DNA from 2 places in the Nonomuraea sp. NPDC049129 genome. Region 1 is predicted to be linked to the other one. Evidence: riboswitches for the same ligand, from Rfam matches in the RefSeq annotation. Region 1 holds a riboswitch; the other holds the start of a gene.

The links. A riboswitch is a leader RNA that binds a small molecule or an ion and turns the genes downstream of it on or off. The one in region 1 is predicted to bind glycine.
Region 2: linked by a shared signal. The riboswitch ahead of gcvT (glycine cleavage system aminomethyltransferase GcvT) and the one ahead of gcvP (aminomethyl-transferring glycine dehydrogenase) in region 1 are both predicted to bind glycine.

What each region holds. Positions count from the first base shown of each region.
Region 1 covers NZ_JBEZDU010000026.1:77,047-84,170, reverse strand. Annotated here, with positions in the region: gene AB0B64_RS48895 (mannose-1-phosphate guanyltransferase) at 1-413, shown strand, start outside; gene AB0B64_RS48890 (FHA domain-containing protein) at 707-1,219, shown strand; gene AB0B64_RS48885 (MerR family transcriptional regulator) at 1,278-1,940, shown strand; gene AB0B64_RS48880 (bifunctional nuclease family protein) at 2,050-2,520, shown strand; gene AB0B64_RS48875 (MerR family transcriptional regulator) at 2,669-3,289, shown strand; glycine riboswitch at 3,324-3,416, shown strand; gene gcvP (aminomethyl-transferring glycine dehydrogenase) at 3,573-6,410, shown strand; gene AB0B64_RS48865 (tetratricopeptide repeat protein) at 6,705-7,124, shown strand, end outside.
Region 2 covers NZ_JBEZDU010000029.1:5,703-12,826, forward strand. Annotated here, with positions in the region: gene AB0B64_RS50570 (hypothetical protein) at 1-278, opposite strand, end outside; gene AB0B64_RS50575 (FCD domain-containing protein) at 343-1,047, opposite strand; gene AB0B64_RS50580 (glutamine synthetase family protein) at 1,156-2,532, shown strand; gene AB0B64_RS50585 (aldehyde dehydrogenase family protein) at 2,538-3,881, shown strand; gene AB0B64_RS50590 (3-oxoacyl-ACP reductase) at 3,887-4,651, shown strand; gene AB0B64_RS50595 (gamma-glutamyl-gamma-aminobutyrate hydrolase family protein) at 4,690-5,379, shown strand; glycine riboswitch at 5,472-5,569, shown strand; gene gcvT (glycine cleavage system aminomethyltransferase GcvT) at 5,700-6,785, shown strand; gene gcvH (glycine cleavage system protein GcvH) at 6,782-7,124, shown strand, end outside.

The DNA of each region.
Region 1 (7,124 bases):
TCGCGGGCGACGGCAGGGGCGGTTTCGTGGTGCCCGAGTTCGGTCCGGCGATCGACGGGGTGGCGGCGTTCATGCGGCTGCTCGGCCTGGTCGCCCGCACCCGGCTCTCGCTCAGCCAGATCGACGCGCGCATCCCCGAGGCCAAGCTGCTCAAGCGTACGGTGCCGACCCCGTGGGCGGCCAAGGGCGCCGTCATGCGCTCGGTCATCGAGGCCGCCGAGGCCGAGCCGGACGGCTGCCGCGTCGACACCACCGACGGGGTGCGGGTGGCCGCCGAGGACGGGAGCTGGGTGCTGATCCTGCCCGCCGCCACCGAGCCGGTCACCGATCTGTGGGCCGAGGCCGCCGACGTGGACACCGCGCAGTCGCTCCTGGAGCACTGGGCCCGCGTGGTCGAGGAGGCGGCCTCCTGAGCCTCGGGACCGAAATCTGTACGGCAATTCGCATGGAATCATCACGGAACGTGACACTGGCGGATCGGTGGCGCCGGAACGTGCAAGATCGTAATGTAGAAACGCGCGGCGGCATGGACCTTGGGGCGCGGGCGGCGGTAACTTTGTCACCGTCCGAACCCGTCGTCCAGCGCCCCGCCTTGACCTTTGCCGCTGATCAGCGTAAGTTGCGGCATTCGCAAACTTGAAGAGCGAAGCGAGGCGCGCCCAGATCCCCGTTGCCGCGTCTTCGCGGTAGGAGGCCGAGCCGATCGATGCCGAGCGTCTACTGCACGCAGTGCGGGCACGCCAACCCCGAGGATGCCCGTTTCTGTTCCCGTTGTGGGTCACCGCTGACCAGAACCGAGGTCGCCGGGGACACCACATCGACGATCTCTGTCGCGGGAATCGAGGCGTACGAGGCTGAGACCGGTGACATGCTCCTCGCCGAGCGCGCGCTGGTGGAGCAGCTGCCGCCTGGCACGGCGTTGCTCACCGTGACCAGGGGGCCCAACGCGGGGAGCCGTTTCCGCCTCGACAAGGAGCTCACCACCACAGGGCGCCATCCCGAGAGCGACATCTTCCTGGACGACATCACGGTCTCCCGGCGGCACGTGGAGTTCTACCGCCTTCGCGGCGGCCAGTTCTCCGTGCGCGACGTGGGCAGCCTCAACGGCACCTACGTCAATCGGGAGCGCATCGAGGAGGTGCCGCTGCACTCCGGTGACGAGGTGCAGATCGGCAAGTTCCGCCTCGTCTTCCTGATGCGGACCGCCGCCGGCGCATGAGCGAGCCCAGCGAGCGACCGATAGTCACAGCGTTCATGCGGCTCACGGAGGAAGCCGCATGAGCGCGCAGGCGGCACGTTCGCACATGAGCATCGGGGAGGTGCTCGCCATGCTCCAGGGCGAGTTCCCCGATGTGTCGATCTCCAAGATCCGCTTCTTGGAGGGCGAGGGGCTCATCGAGCCGGAGCGCAGCCCGTCGGGCTACCGCAAGTTCACCCACCTGCACGTCGAGCAGCTCCGCTACATCCTCACCGAGCAGCGCGACCACTACCTGCCGCTGCGGGTGATCAAGGACAAGATGGCCGAGCACTTCGGCCGCCCGCGTGCCGTGACCGACCGGCCGGAGACGCGGGAGGTGCGGCTGAGCCGCGCCGAGCTGCTGGAGGCGGCCGGGCTCGACGAGGACACGCTGGCCGAGCTCGAGGACTACGGGCTGCTCTCGGCGACGGCCAGGCGCTACGACGAGGAGGCGCTCAACGTGGCGCGCAGCGTTGGCGCCCTGGCCCGGTTCGGCCTGCACGCCCGGCATCTGCGCGCGGTCAAGGCCGCGGCCGAGCGCGAGTGCGGTCTGGTGGAGCAGACGGTCGCGCCCATACTCAAACGCCGGGCCCCAGGGGCCATCGGAGAGGCCGACGAGGCCGCGAGGGAGCTGTCGGCGCTGCTGCTCGATCTGCACGCCGCTCTGGTGCGTACGGGCGTGCGAACCGTTCTAGGCCGATGACCGGACCAGCGGGACATACAAGGCCCCTCGGGTGTTACGTTGAAATGCAGAAGCGGACCGGCCCAATAGCTGTGCCGGGGTCGCCGACCAGTCGAATATGGAGCAGCCCGTGTTGCAGATGGAGGTCGTGGGCGTCCGCGTAGAGATGCCCACAAATCAGCCGATCGTCTTGCTCAAGGAGGCACACGGGGAGAGGTTCCTGCCGATTTGGATTGGGATGACCGAAGCCACGGCCATCGCCTTGGCCCAAGCGGAGGAGCCTCCAGCCCGGCCACTCACGCACGACCTTTTCAGGGACGTGCTGAGCGCCCTCGGCGTGGGCCTGCGCGCGGTCAACATCGTCGCCCTGCGTGACGGTATCTTCTTCGCCGACCTGGTGTTCTCCAACGGCGTAGAGGTGAGCGCGCGGCCCTCCGACTCGATCGCGCTCGCCTTGCGCACCGGAGCACGAATCTTCGCCAGTGAGGAGGTCGTCCAGGAGGCCGGGGTGATCATCCCCGACGACCAAGAGGACGAGGTGGAGAAGTTCAGGGAGTTCCTTGACACGATCACCCCCGAAGACTTTGGCCGGGCGGGGTAGGTATTTCAGTGCATTTACGCTTCACGACGCGCCGAGCGGGATCGTTGACTGCGCATGGTCACGGTCCTACGGTGCAAGTGAAACCCATGGCCGCGCTTTTACGAACCCCCAGATCAGGCCATGGGATGAGAGAAAGCCGGAGGTCCGCGTGGCGGTCAGCAGCGGCGAGGGAAAGACGGCCGGCCAGGAAGATCCGGTGCGGCGTGAGAGTGCGCGGCAGCGTGCCGGAGAGCAGGGTCTGCTCTTCGACGAGCAGCCCACGACACTGCCGAGTGACATCGGATACCGCGGCCCGACGGCGTGCGCGGCGGCCGGCATCACCTACCGGCAGCTCGACTACTGGGCGCGCACGGAGCTGGTCCAGCCGACGATAAGAGCCGCGCACGGCTCGGGCTCCCAACGGCTCTACAGCTTCCGCGACATCCTGGTGCTCAAGGTCGTCAAGCGGCTCCTCGACACCGGAGTCTCCCTCCAGCAGATCCGTACGGCCGTACAACACCTGCGTGACCGCGGGGTCGGCGACCTCGCGCAGATCACGCTCATGAGCGACGGCGTCAGCGTCTACGAGTGCACCTCGGCCGACGAGGTGATCGATCTGCTCCAGGGCGGTCAGGGCGTGTTCGGCATCGCGCTCGGCCGGGTCTGGCGCGAGGTCGAGGGCTCCCTCGCGGAGCTGCCGGGGGAAAGGGCGGCGGTCGAGGACAGCGTCCCGGCCGACCACCCCGCTGACGAGCTGGCCCAGCGGCGACGGGCGCGCCGCATAGGGTAGCAATCCGGTAGTAACCTAAGAGGCGCAAGGCTGACGACCCCCTGCGGGAGAGTCCCGGGCTGGTCCCGGGGCGCCGAAGGAGCAACCCTCCCCGGAATCTCTCAGGCACCCGTACCGCTCGGGGTAGGCAACTCTGGAAAGCAGGCACGCCCGCCAGGCGCGCCTCACCGACGGTGCAAGCCCTCATGGGGGTGAAGCTCTCAGGTCGCCATGACAGAGGGGGAGATCCGGCACTCGCCCGCGCCCAGGCGCCGGTCTCCATAGCCCTCGGGAGGCACCTTCCATGACCGACCTGTCAGCTCCGCCGTTCTCGACCCGGCACATCGGCCCGTCCGAATCCGAGCAGCAGCGCATGCTCGAGGCCGTGGGTTTCGAGTCCGTGGCCGACCTGGTGGCGGTGGCCGTCCCCGAGTCCATCAGGATCAAGGACCGGCTCTCGCTGCCCGCCGCGGCCAGTGAGACCGAGGTCATCGCCGAGCTGCGGGCCATCGCGGGCCGCAACCGGGTGCTCACCTCGATGATCGGCCTGGGCTACCACGACACGATCACCCCGGCGGTGATCCGCCGCAACCTGCTGGAGAACCCGGGCTGGTACACCGCCTACACCCCCTACCAGCCGGAGATCTCGCAGGGCCGCCTGGAGGCGCTGCTCAACTTCCAGACCGTCGTCTCCGACCTGACCGGGCTCGACGTCGCCGGCGCCTCCCTGCTCGACGAGAGCACAGCCGCCGCCGAGGCGATGACGCTGGCCAGGCGCGCGGGCAAGTCCAAGAGCGACGTGTTCGTCGTCGACGCCGACGCGCTGCCCCAGACCAAGGCGGTGCTGGCCACCCGCGCCGAGCCGCTGGGCATCACGCTGGTCGAGGACGCGCTCGACGGTGAGCTGCCCGAGTGCTTCGGCGTGCTCGTCCAATACCCGGGTGCCTCCGGCCGGCTGCGCGACTTCCGCGCGGTGGCCGAGCGGGCGCACGCCGCGGGCGCGCTGGTCGTGGCCGCCGCCGACCTGCTCGCGCTGACCCTGGTCACCGCGCCGGGCGAGCTCGGCGCCGACATCGCGATCGGCTCCTCGCAGCGCTTCGGCGTACCGTTCGGCTTCGGCGGGCCGCACGCCGCCTACATGTCCGTACGCGAAGGACTGCAGCGGCAGATGCCCGGCCGCCTCGTCGGGGTCTCGGTCGACGCCGACGGCGCGCCCGCCTACCGGCTGGCCCTGCAGACCCGCGAGCAGCACATCAGACGGGAGAAGGCCACCAGCAACATCTGCACCGCGCAGGTCCTGCTGGCCGTCATCGCCGGCATGTACGCCGTCTACCACGGGCCCGAGGGGCTGCGCCGCATCGCCGGCCGCGTGCACCGGCACGCCGCCGCGCTGGCCGAGTGCCTGCGCCGCGGCGGTGTCGAGGTCGTACACCGGGAGTTCTTCGACACCGTGCTGGCCAGGGTGCCCGGCCGGGCCGCCGACGTCGTCCGGCAGGCCGCCGAGCGCGGCGTCAACGTGTGGCAGGCCGACGCCGACCACGTCTCCGTCGCCTGCGACGAGAAGACCACGGCGGCCGACCTCGAGCAGGTCGCCGCCGCCTTCGGCGTCAGCGGGCCGGTGGCCGGCCTCCTCGCCGACGAAGGGCTGGACACGCTGCCGGCCGCGCTGACGCGGGAGTCCGGCTACCTCACCCACCCCGTCTTCCACAGCCACCACTCCGAGACCGCGATGCTGCGCTACCTGCGCAGGCTCCAGGACAAGGACATCGCCCTCGACCGGTCCATGATCCCGCTCGGCTCCTGCACGATGAAGCTCAACGCCACCACCGAGATGGAGCCCATCACCTGGCCGGAGTTCGCCGGGATCCACCCCTTCGCGCCTGACGGGCAGGCCGCGGGCTACCACCACCTCATCGAGACCCTGGAGGAATGGCTGGCCGAGGTGACCGGCTACGACGCGGTCTCCATCCAGCCGAACGCCGGGTCCCAGGGGGAGTTCGCCGGGCTGCTCGCGATCCGGGCCTACCACCGCGACCACGGCGACGAGCACCGCGACATCTGCCTCATCCCGTCCTCCGCGCACGGCACGAACGCGGCCAGCGCCGTCATGGCCGGCATGCGCGTCGTGGTCGTGGCCTGCGACTCCGAGGGCAACGTGGACCTGGCCGACCTCGACGCCAAGATCGACAAGCACCGCGACGCGCTGGCCGCGATCATGCTCACCTACCCGTCGACGCACGGCGTCTTCGAGGAGACGATCACCGAGGTCTGCGCCAAGGTGCACGACGCGGGCGGCCAGGTCTACGTCGACGGGGCCAACCTCAACGCGCTGGTCGGGCTGGCCAAGCCGGGCGAGTTCGGCGCCGACGTCTCGCACCTCAACCTGCACAAGACCTTCTGCATCCCGCACGGTGGCGGCGGCCCCGGCGTCGGCCCGGTCGCGGTCCGCGGCCACCTGGCCGCCTACCTGCCGGGCCACCCGCTGCGCCCCGGCTCACCGGTCGGCGCGGTCTCCGCGGCCCCGTACGGCTCGGCGGGCATCCTGCCGATCTCCTGGGCGTACGTCAGGATGATGGGCGGCGACGGCCTGGCCGCGGCCACCGAGCAGGCGATCCTGTCGGCCAACTACCTCGCCCGGCGGCTGGCCCCGCACTACCCGGTGCTCTACACCGGGCGCGGCGGCCTGGTGGCCCACGAGTGCATCGTCGACCTGCGGCAGATCACCAAGGAGACCGGCGTCACGGTCGACGACGTGGCCAAGCGGCTCATCGACTACGGCTTCCACGCGCCGACCATGTCCTTCCCGGTCGCCGGCACGCTGATGATCGAGCCGACCGAGAGCGAGGACCTGGCCGAGCTCGACCGGTTCGTCGACGCGATGGTGGCCATCAGGGGCGAGATCGCGCGGGTCGCCTCGGGCGCCTACGACCGGGCCGACAACCCGCTGCGCAACGCCCCTCACACCGCCGAGGCCGTCGCGGCCGACGAGTGGGCCCATCCCTACAGCCGTACCGAGGCGGTCTACCCGCTGCCGTCGCTGCGGGAGGGCAAGTACTGGGTGCCGGTGCGGCGCATCGACCAGGCTTACGGCGACCGCAACCTGGTCTGCTCCTGCCCGCCGCTGGAGGCGTACGAGGACTGACCTGGTTTGTCGCGCCCGCGACAGCTCCGGTCGTTACGTCCGCAACTGAGCTGGCTGTCGCATTCGCGAATGATCCGGCTGTCGCGTCCGTGACTGACCCGCACGTCGCGTTCGCGGGACCGTGGCCTTCTCCGCCGCGTAACCGTGGCCCTCTCCGTCCGTTGCGCTCGGACGGGGAGGGCTACGTCCGTTTTACGGGATTTTTTCCCGCCACCCAGGCTGAACGTGGCCAGTGAGAAGACATGATCACCGGAACTCGTTAGGCTCTGTCCGACCGTCGCCTAAGGAGCTCTCTTGACGTTCTCAGAGCTGCAGGTCCCGCCTCTCGACACCGCTCGCCGCCTGGCCGAGCACGGTGACCTCGACGGCGCGGCGGCCATACTCAGCGAGCTGGCCGCCGACCCCGAGGAGCCCGACCGGGCGCAGGCCGCCGTGGGCCTGGCCGTGGTGCTCGACGAGCGCGGCGACCCGGAGGGGGCCCGGGCGGCCGCCCGGGTCGCGCTGGCCACCGGGCATCCGGAGTTCGCCGCTCAGGCGGCCTGTCACCTCGCGCAGGGCTTCGAGCGCGAGGGCCGCGCCGAGCAGGCCAGGGGGGCGTGGCAGGCGGTCCTGGGCGTCGGCACGGCCGCCTACGTCCCGCTGGCGCGTCTCGCCCTGGCCCGGCTGGCCGTGCTGGCCGGCGACTACGACGAGGCGGAGAACGAACTGCGGGCC
Region 2 (7,124 bases), on a different contig from region 1:
CCGATCCCGAAGACGGCGGCCGCCGCGGCGTAGGCCACCTGCGACGCCGAGGACACGATCAGCCCGCTGACCCCGCCGACCAGCATGAGCACGACCCCGAACACCACGTGGTGGATGTGCATCTCGCCCACGTTGACGTTGCGGAACCAGCCGACCTTCGCCCTGATCAGCCGCACGTTGACGCGGGTGGCCACGAAGGCCCCGATGAGCGCGACGAAGAAACAGAACAGCGGCAGCCGTCCCGTGTCGACAATGCTCAGCTCGAACCAGTTCCCCATGACCTTGAAAACGATGCTACGAGGCCAATCGTCATCCCTTGACCATTTGGACCGGGAAACGGACTCAAGACAGGAACGCGCGCAGCAGCGCCGCCGTGCCCTCCAGGTGCTCCGCCACTGCTCGGCGGGCCCCTTCCGGGTCGCCCGCCAGAATGGCCGCCACGATCGCCTCGTGCTGGCGGGCGGAGTGGTCGAGGTTCACCTGGAGCATCGGGATGGCGTTGAGGAGGTCACTGACCCGCAGGCGCGCGTCGGCGCAGGCGGTGGCGAGCAGGGCGGAGCCGGTCAGCTCGGCGATCGAGAGGTGGAAGGCCGTGTCCAGCCGCCGGTAGTCCCCGATGCCCGCCTTGTTGAGTGCCGCGAGCCGGCCGCGCAGGAGGGAGCGCTGGTCGTCGGTCAGCGTGGCCGCCGCCAGCACCGCCGCCGCGCCGCATTCGACCGCCATGCGGAAGGTCAGCGCGTCGGTGAGGTCGGCCGTGCCCATGTCGGCCACGACCCTGCGCAGGTCGCCGCTCTCCGGCGGGGGCGGGGCGTAGGTGACGAACGCGCCGCCGTACCGGCCGCGCCGTACGTCGAGGTAACCGGCATCTTGGAGCGCCCGGATCGCCTCGCGCAGCGTCACCCGGCTGATGCCGAGCTGAACGGCCAGTTCACGCTCCGGGGGCAGTTTCCGGCCCGGCGCGACCACGCCGAGCTTGATCGCCTGGAGCAGCCGTTCTACCGTCTCCTCGAAGGCGTTTCCTGCCCTGACCGGCCGTAACACCGTCATCAACCGCGCCGAGTCGTCCAACGTGTCCTCAGGTCTTGACAAGCGATCCCCATATGCACATCAATGGTCTAAGAGTAGCCCAATTAGCGGGAAAGCGAGCGAACTTCTGTGAGCGAGCGAGGTCTTCCACAGCCCGGAGCGCTGTCCGTCGACGAGTTGCGTGACGAGGTGGCCGCCGGACGGGTCGACACCGTGCTGCTCGCCATCGCCGACATGCAGGGCAGGTTGCAGGGCAAGCGGCTGTCGGCGCGCTATTTCCTGAACGAGGTGCTGGGGCACGGCTCCGAAGGCTGCAACTACCTGCTCGCCGTGGACGTGGACATGAACACGGTCGACGGCTACGCGATGTCGTCGTGGGAGCGCGGCTACGGCGATTTCGTGATGAAGCCCGACATTTCCACGTTGCGGTGGGTTCCGTGGCAGGAGGGCACCGTCATGCTCATGGCGGACCTGACCTGGGAGAACGGCGACGACGTGACCGCCTCGCCGCGGCAGATCCTGCGCGCGCAGCTCGCCCGCCTCGCCGACCGCGACCTGGCCGCCTTCGTGGGCACCGAGCTGGAGTTCATCGTGTACGAGGACAGCTACGAGGACGCGTGGAAGCGCGCGTACCGCGACATGTCCCCCGCGAACCTCTACAACGTCGACTACTCCCTCCTCGGTACGGCCCGCATCGAACCCCTCCTTCGCCGGATAAGACGGGACATGGAGGGAGCCGGGCTGTACGTCGAGTCCGCCAAGGGCGAGTGCAACCTGGGCCAGCACGAGATCGCCTTCCGCTACGACGAGGCGCTGAAGACCTGCGACAACCATTCCATCTACAAGAACGGCGCCAAGGAGATCGCGGCTCAGGAGGGCAAGTCGATCACCTTCATGGCCAAGCCGAACCAGCGCGAGGGCAACTCCTGCCACATCCACATCTCGTTGCGGAGCGTGGACGGCGACCCGGTGATGGCGGGCGACGGCCCCCACGGGCTGTCCGAGCTCGGCGCCCGCTTCATCGCCGGGCAGCTGGCCCACATGCGCGAGCTCACCCTCTTCTACGCCCCGAACATCAACTCCTACAAGCGCTACGTCCCCGGCAGCTTCGCCCCCACGGCCGTCAAGTGGGGCGTGGACAACCGCACCTGCTCGCTCAGGCTCGTCGGCCACGGGGAATCGCTGCGCATCGAGAACCGGGTGCCGGGCGGTGACGTGAACCCCTACCTCGCGGTGTCGGCGCTGATCGCGGCCGGGCTGCGCGGCATCGACGAGGAGCTGCCGCTGGAGGACGCGTTCGGGGGCAATGCCTACGACTCCGGCGCCGAGACCGTGCCCCACACGTTGCGGGACGCGCTGGCGCTGTTCGAGGGGTCGAAGCTGGCGCGGGAGACATTCGGCGACGACGTGGTGGCGCACTATGCGAACAACGCCCGGATCGAGCTGGCCGCCTTCGACGCGGCTGTCACGGACTGGGAGCTGTTCCGGGGTTTCGAGCGGATGTGAGCACGATGCAGATCATCAATCCGGCGACGGAGGAAATCCTCGCCGACGTGGAGCTGGCCGACGCGGCCGAGGTCGACCGGGCCGTGGAGCGTGCCAGGCGGGCTTATCAGGGCTGGCGCGACGTGGCGCCCGGCGACCGGGCGCGGCTGCTGCGCCGCTTCGCCGACCTGGTGGACGAGCACCGGGAGGAACTGGCCCTGCTGGAGCTCACGAACTCCGGCCACCCGATCGGCAACGCCCGCTGGGAGGCCGGCGCGGTACGCGACGTGCTGCACTTCTACGCCGGCGCCCCCGAGCGCAATCACGGCAAGCAGATCCCGGTGCCCGGCGGCGTGGACATCACCTTCCAGGAGCCGCTGGGCGTGGTGGGCGTGATCGTGCCCTGGAACTTCCCGATGCTCATCATGAGCTGGGGCGTCGCCCCGGCCCTGGCCGCGGGCAACACGGTGATCGTCAAGCCCGCCGAATGGACCCCGCTGACCGCGCTGAGGCTGGCCGAGCTGGCCCTCGCCGCGGGCCTCCCCGAGGGGGTGCTCCAGGTGCTGCCCGGGGCAGGGGAGGTCGCGGGGGCCCGCCTGGTCGAGCATCCGCGGGTGGCCAAGATCGTGTTCACCGGCTCGACCGAGGTGGGCAAGGAGATCGCCGCCAAGGCGGCAACCCAGGTAAAGCGGATAACCCTCGAACTAGGCGGCAAATCCGCAAATATCGTGTTTGCGGACTCGGATCTGGAAAAAGCGGCGAAAACGGCGCCGTATGCCGTCTTCGATAACTCTGGCCAGGACTGCTGCGCCCGATCCAGGATCCTGGTGCAGGCGGAGGTCTACGACGCGTTCCTGGAGCTGCTGCTGCCGGCCGTACAGAACATCCGAGTCGGCGACCCGCTGGACGAGAGCACCGAGATGGGCCCGCTGATCAGCGCCGAGCATCTGGAGCGGGTGCGCGGCTTCATCGACGGCCCGCCGTATCTGCAGGGCGACTGCCCGCAGGGCAAGGGGTTCTGGTTCCCGCCGACGGTCCTGACGCCGGCGCTCACCGACCGGGCGTTCACCGAGGAGATCTTCGGGCCGGTGGTGTCGGTGGTGCCGTTCGCGGACGAGGCGGAGGCGGTGCGGATCGCCAACGACACGCCGTACGGCTTGAGCGGCTCCATCTGGACCCGCGACGTCGGCCGGGCGCTGCGCGTCGCGCGAGCCGTGGAGGCGGGCGCGCTGTCGGTGAACTCGCACTCCTCGGTCCGCCACTGGACGCCGTTCGGCGGCTTCAAGGAGTCCGGCCTCGGCCGGGAGCTGGGCCCGGACGCCCTCATGGCGTTCACCGAGACCAAGAACGTCTTCATCTCAACGGAGTGACACACATGCAGCGTTTGCACAACCGCGTCGCCGTGATCACCGGCGCGGGCGGCGGCATCGGCCTGGCCACCGCGCGGCGGTTCGCCGAAGAGGGCGCCAAGGTGGTCTGCGCCGACGTCGACGAGGAGGCGGGCACCAAGGCCGCCTCCGAGGTGGGCGGGCTCTTCGTCAAGGTCGATGTGACCAGCGAGGACGACGTCGTCCGGATGTTCCGGACGGCGTACGACACCTATGGCTCCGTCGACATCGCCTTCAACAACGCGGGCATCTCGCCGCCCGAGGACGACTCGATCCTGGAGACCGGCATCGAGGCGTGGCGGCGGGTGCAGGAGGTGAACCTGACGAGCGTCTACCTGTGCTGCAAGCACGCGATCCCGTACATGCAACGGCAGGGCAAGGGCTCGATCATCAACACCGCGTCGTTCGTGGCGGTGATGGGGTCGGCGACGTCGCAGATCTCGTACACGGCCTCGAAGGGCGGGGTGCTCGCGATGTCGCGCGAGCTCGGCGTCCAGTTCGCGCGCGAGGGGATCCGGGTGAACGCGCTGTGCCCGGGGCCGGTCAACACGCCGCTGCTGAAGGAGCTGTTCGCGAAGGACCCTGAGCGGGCCGCGCGGCGCCTGGTGCACGTGCCGGTGGGGCGCTTCGCCGAGGCGTCGGAGATCGCGGCGGCGGTGGCGTTCCTGGCCAGCGACGACGCCTCCTTCATCACGGGCTCGGAGTTCCTCGTCGACGGCGGCATCTCGGGCGCGTACGTCACGCCTCTTTAGGAAGGACCTTTAGGAAGGGAACTTTAGGAAGGGAAGTTGTGGAGCGACCCGTCATCGGGATCACGTCCTATGTCGAGCCTGCCCGCTACACCGTGTGGGAGCTGCCGGTCGCCCTGCTGCCGTACATGTACGTGGAGCAGGTGGTCCGGGCCGGCGGGCAGCCGGTGATCCTGCCGCCCGCCGGGTCGCCCGCCCGGCTGGTAGCGCGGTTGGACGGGTTGATCCTGGCCGGTGGTGGTGATGTCTCGCCCGAGCGGTACGGCCAGGAGCCACACGACCAGACCGGCTACATCCGGAAATTTCGTGACACGGCGGAGTTCGCGGTGATCGAGGCGGCTCTTGAGGCCGACCTCCCCTACCTCGGGATATGTCGGGGCATGCAGGTCCTGAACATCTCACTCGGTGGGACCCTGCACCAGCATCTGCCCGATGTGGTGGGACACACCGGGCACTCCCCCGCCCCCGGCGAGTTCGGCCACCTGCCCGTCCGGCCCGTCGCGGGGACTCTCGTCGGCAAGGCGCTCGGGGCCGAGCCGGTGGCCGTGCCGCACTACCACCACCAGGCCATCGACCGGCTCGCGCCCGGCCTGACCGTGTCCGCCGTGGCCGACGACGGCACGATCGAGGCGGTGGAGCTGGACTCCCGGACGTTCGCCATGGCCGTGCAGTGGCATCCGGAGGCGGCGAAGGACTGCGCGCTGTTCGAGGCGCTCGTCGCCGCCTGCTGAGCCGCCCCCGGTACAGCCCTTTTGGCCCCAAGCGGCCAGGTCCGCACGCGACAACTCCCCCATAACAGCACTAGGCTTGCGGACATCACCGTCGAAACCGTGCGGGAGAGCGTCCTGGCATCCGGCCAGGTCCCCTGAAGGAGCAAGCCCTCCCCGCGAACCTCTCAAGGCAAAGGACCGCACGGACGAGGTGTCCTCTGGAAAGCAGGCCTGGCGGCCTCGCCGAAGGTGAAAGTCCGGCAAATTACGGGCGAAGCTCTCAGGCACCCATGACAGAGGGGGAGGATGTCTGGCATCCGATCCTGCCCTGAGGTGCGCATATGTCACGTCCTACACCGCTCCGAGAGGTCCACGAGAGCCTCGGCGCGACATTGACCGATTTCGCCGGGTGGCTGATGCCGCTCCGCTACGGCAGCGAGTCCGCCGAGCACAACGCCGTGCGCCAGGCGGCCGGGCTGTTCGATCTCTCCCACATGGGCGAGATCTTCGTGACCGGGCCTCAGGCGGGTCAGGCACTCGACTACGCGCTGGTGGGACACCTGTCGGCGCTCGCGCCCGGCCGGGCCCGCTACACCATGATCGTGAACGAGCATGGCGGGGTGCTGGACGACCTGATCGTCTACCGGCTCGGGGACGAGGAGTTCATGGTGGTGGCTAACGCCTCCAACTATGAAAAAGTCGGGGAAGAGCTGAAAAATCGCGCCAAGTCGTACAACGCGGTGGTCGAGGATCGCTCGGAGCAGTACGCGCTGATCGCCGTGCAGGGGCCGCGCGCGCAGGAGATCCTCGCCACGCTCACCGACGCCGACCTCGCCGGGCTGAAGTACTACGCGGGCCTGCCCGGTCTGGTCGACGGGCGGCAGGCGCTCATCGCGCGCACCGGCTACACGGGTGAGGACGGGTTCGAGCTGTTCGTGGCCAACCAGGACGCCGTCCCGCTCTGGCACGCGCTGACCGAGGCCGGCCGGCCGTACGGGCTGCGGGCGGCGGGTCTGTCCAGCCGTGACACGCTCAGGCTCGAAGCGGGCATGCCGCTGTACGGCAACGAGCTCGGCGTCGAGCTGACCCCGTTCGACGCGGGGCTGGGCAGAGTGGTGAAATTCGACAAGCCGGGCGACTTCGTCGGCAGGTCGGCGCTGGAGGCGGTCAAGGACACGCCGCCGCGGCGCCGGCTCGTCGGACTGGTCGCGCGGGGTCGCCGGGTGCCGCGCCACGGATACCCGGTGACCAAGGACGGCGCCGTCGTCGGCGAGGTCACCAGCGGGGCACCCTCCCAGACCCTGGGTAAGCCCATCGCCATGGCCTACGTCGACAATGGGGCCGACGCAGGTCTGGCCGTGGACATCCGGGGCAGCCATGAACCTATGGACCTCATTGAGCTGCCCTTTTACAGGAGGAACAAGTGAGCAACATCCCAGACGACCTGAGCTACACCAAGGAGCACGAGTGGGTGGCCGGGCTCGACGACGGCATCACCGTGACCATCGGCATCACGGCCTACGCGGCCGAGGCGCTGGGTGATGTCGTCTTCGTGCAGCTTCCGGAGGTCGGCTCGACCGTCGAGGCGGGCGACTCCGTGGGTGAGGTCGAGTCGACCAAGTCGGTGAGCGAGATCTACACCCCCGTCGGCGGCGAGATCGTCGAGGTCAACCAGGCCGTCGTGGACGATCCGTCGCTGGCCAACAGCGACTCCTACGGCGACGGCTGGATGTTCCGCGTGCGCGTGGAAGGCGACCCCGAGGACC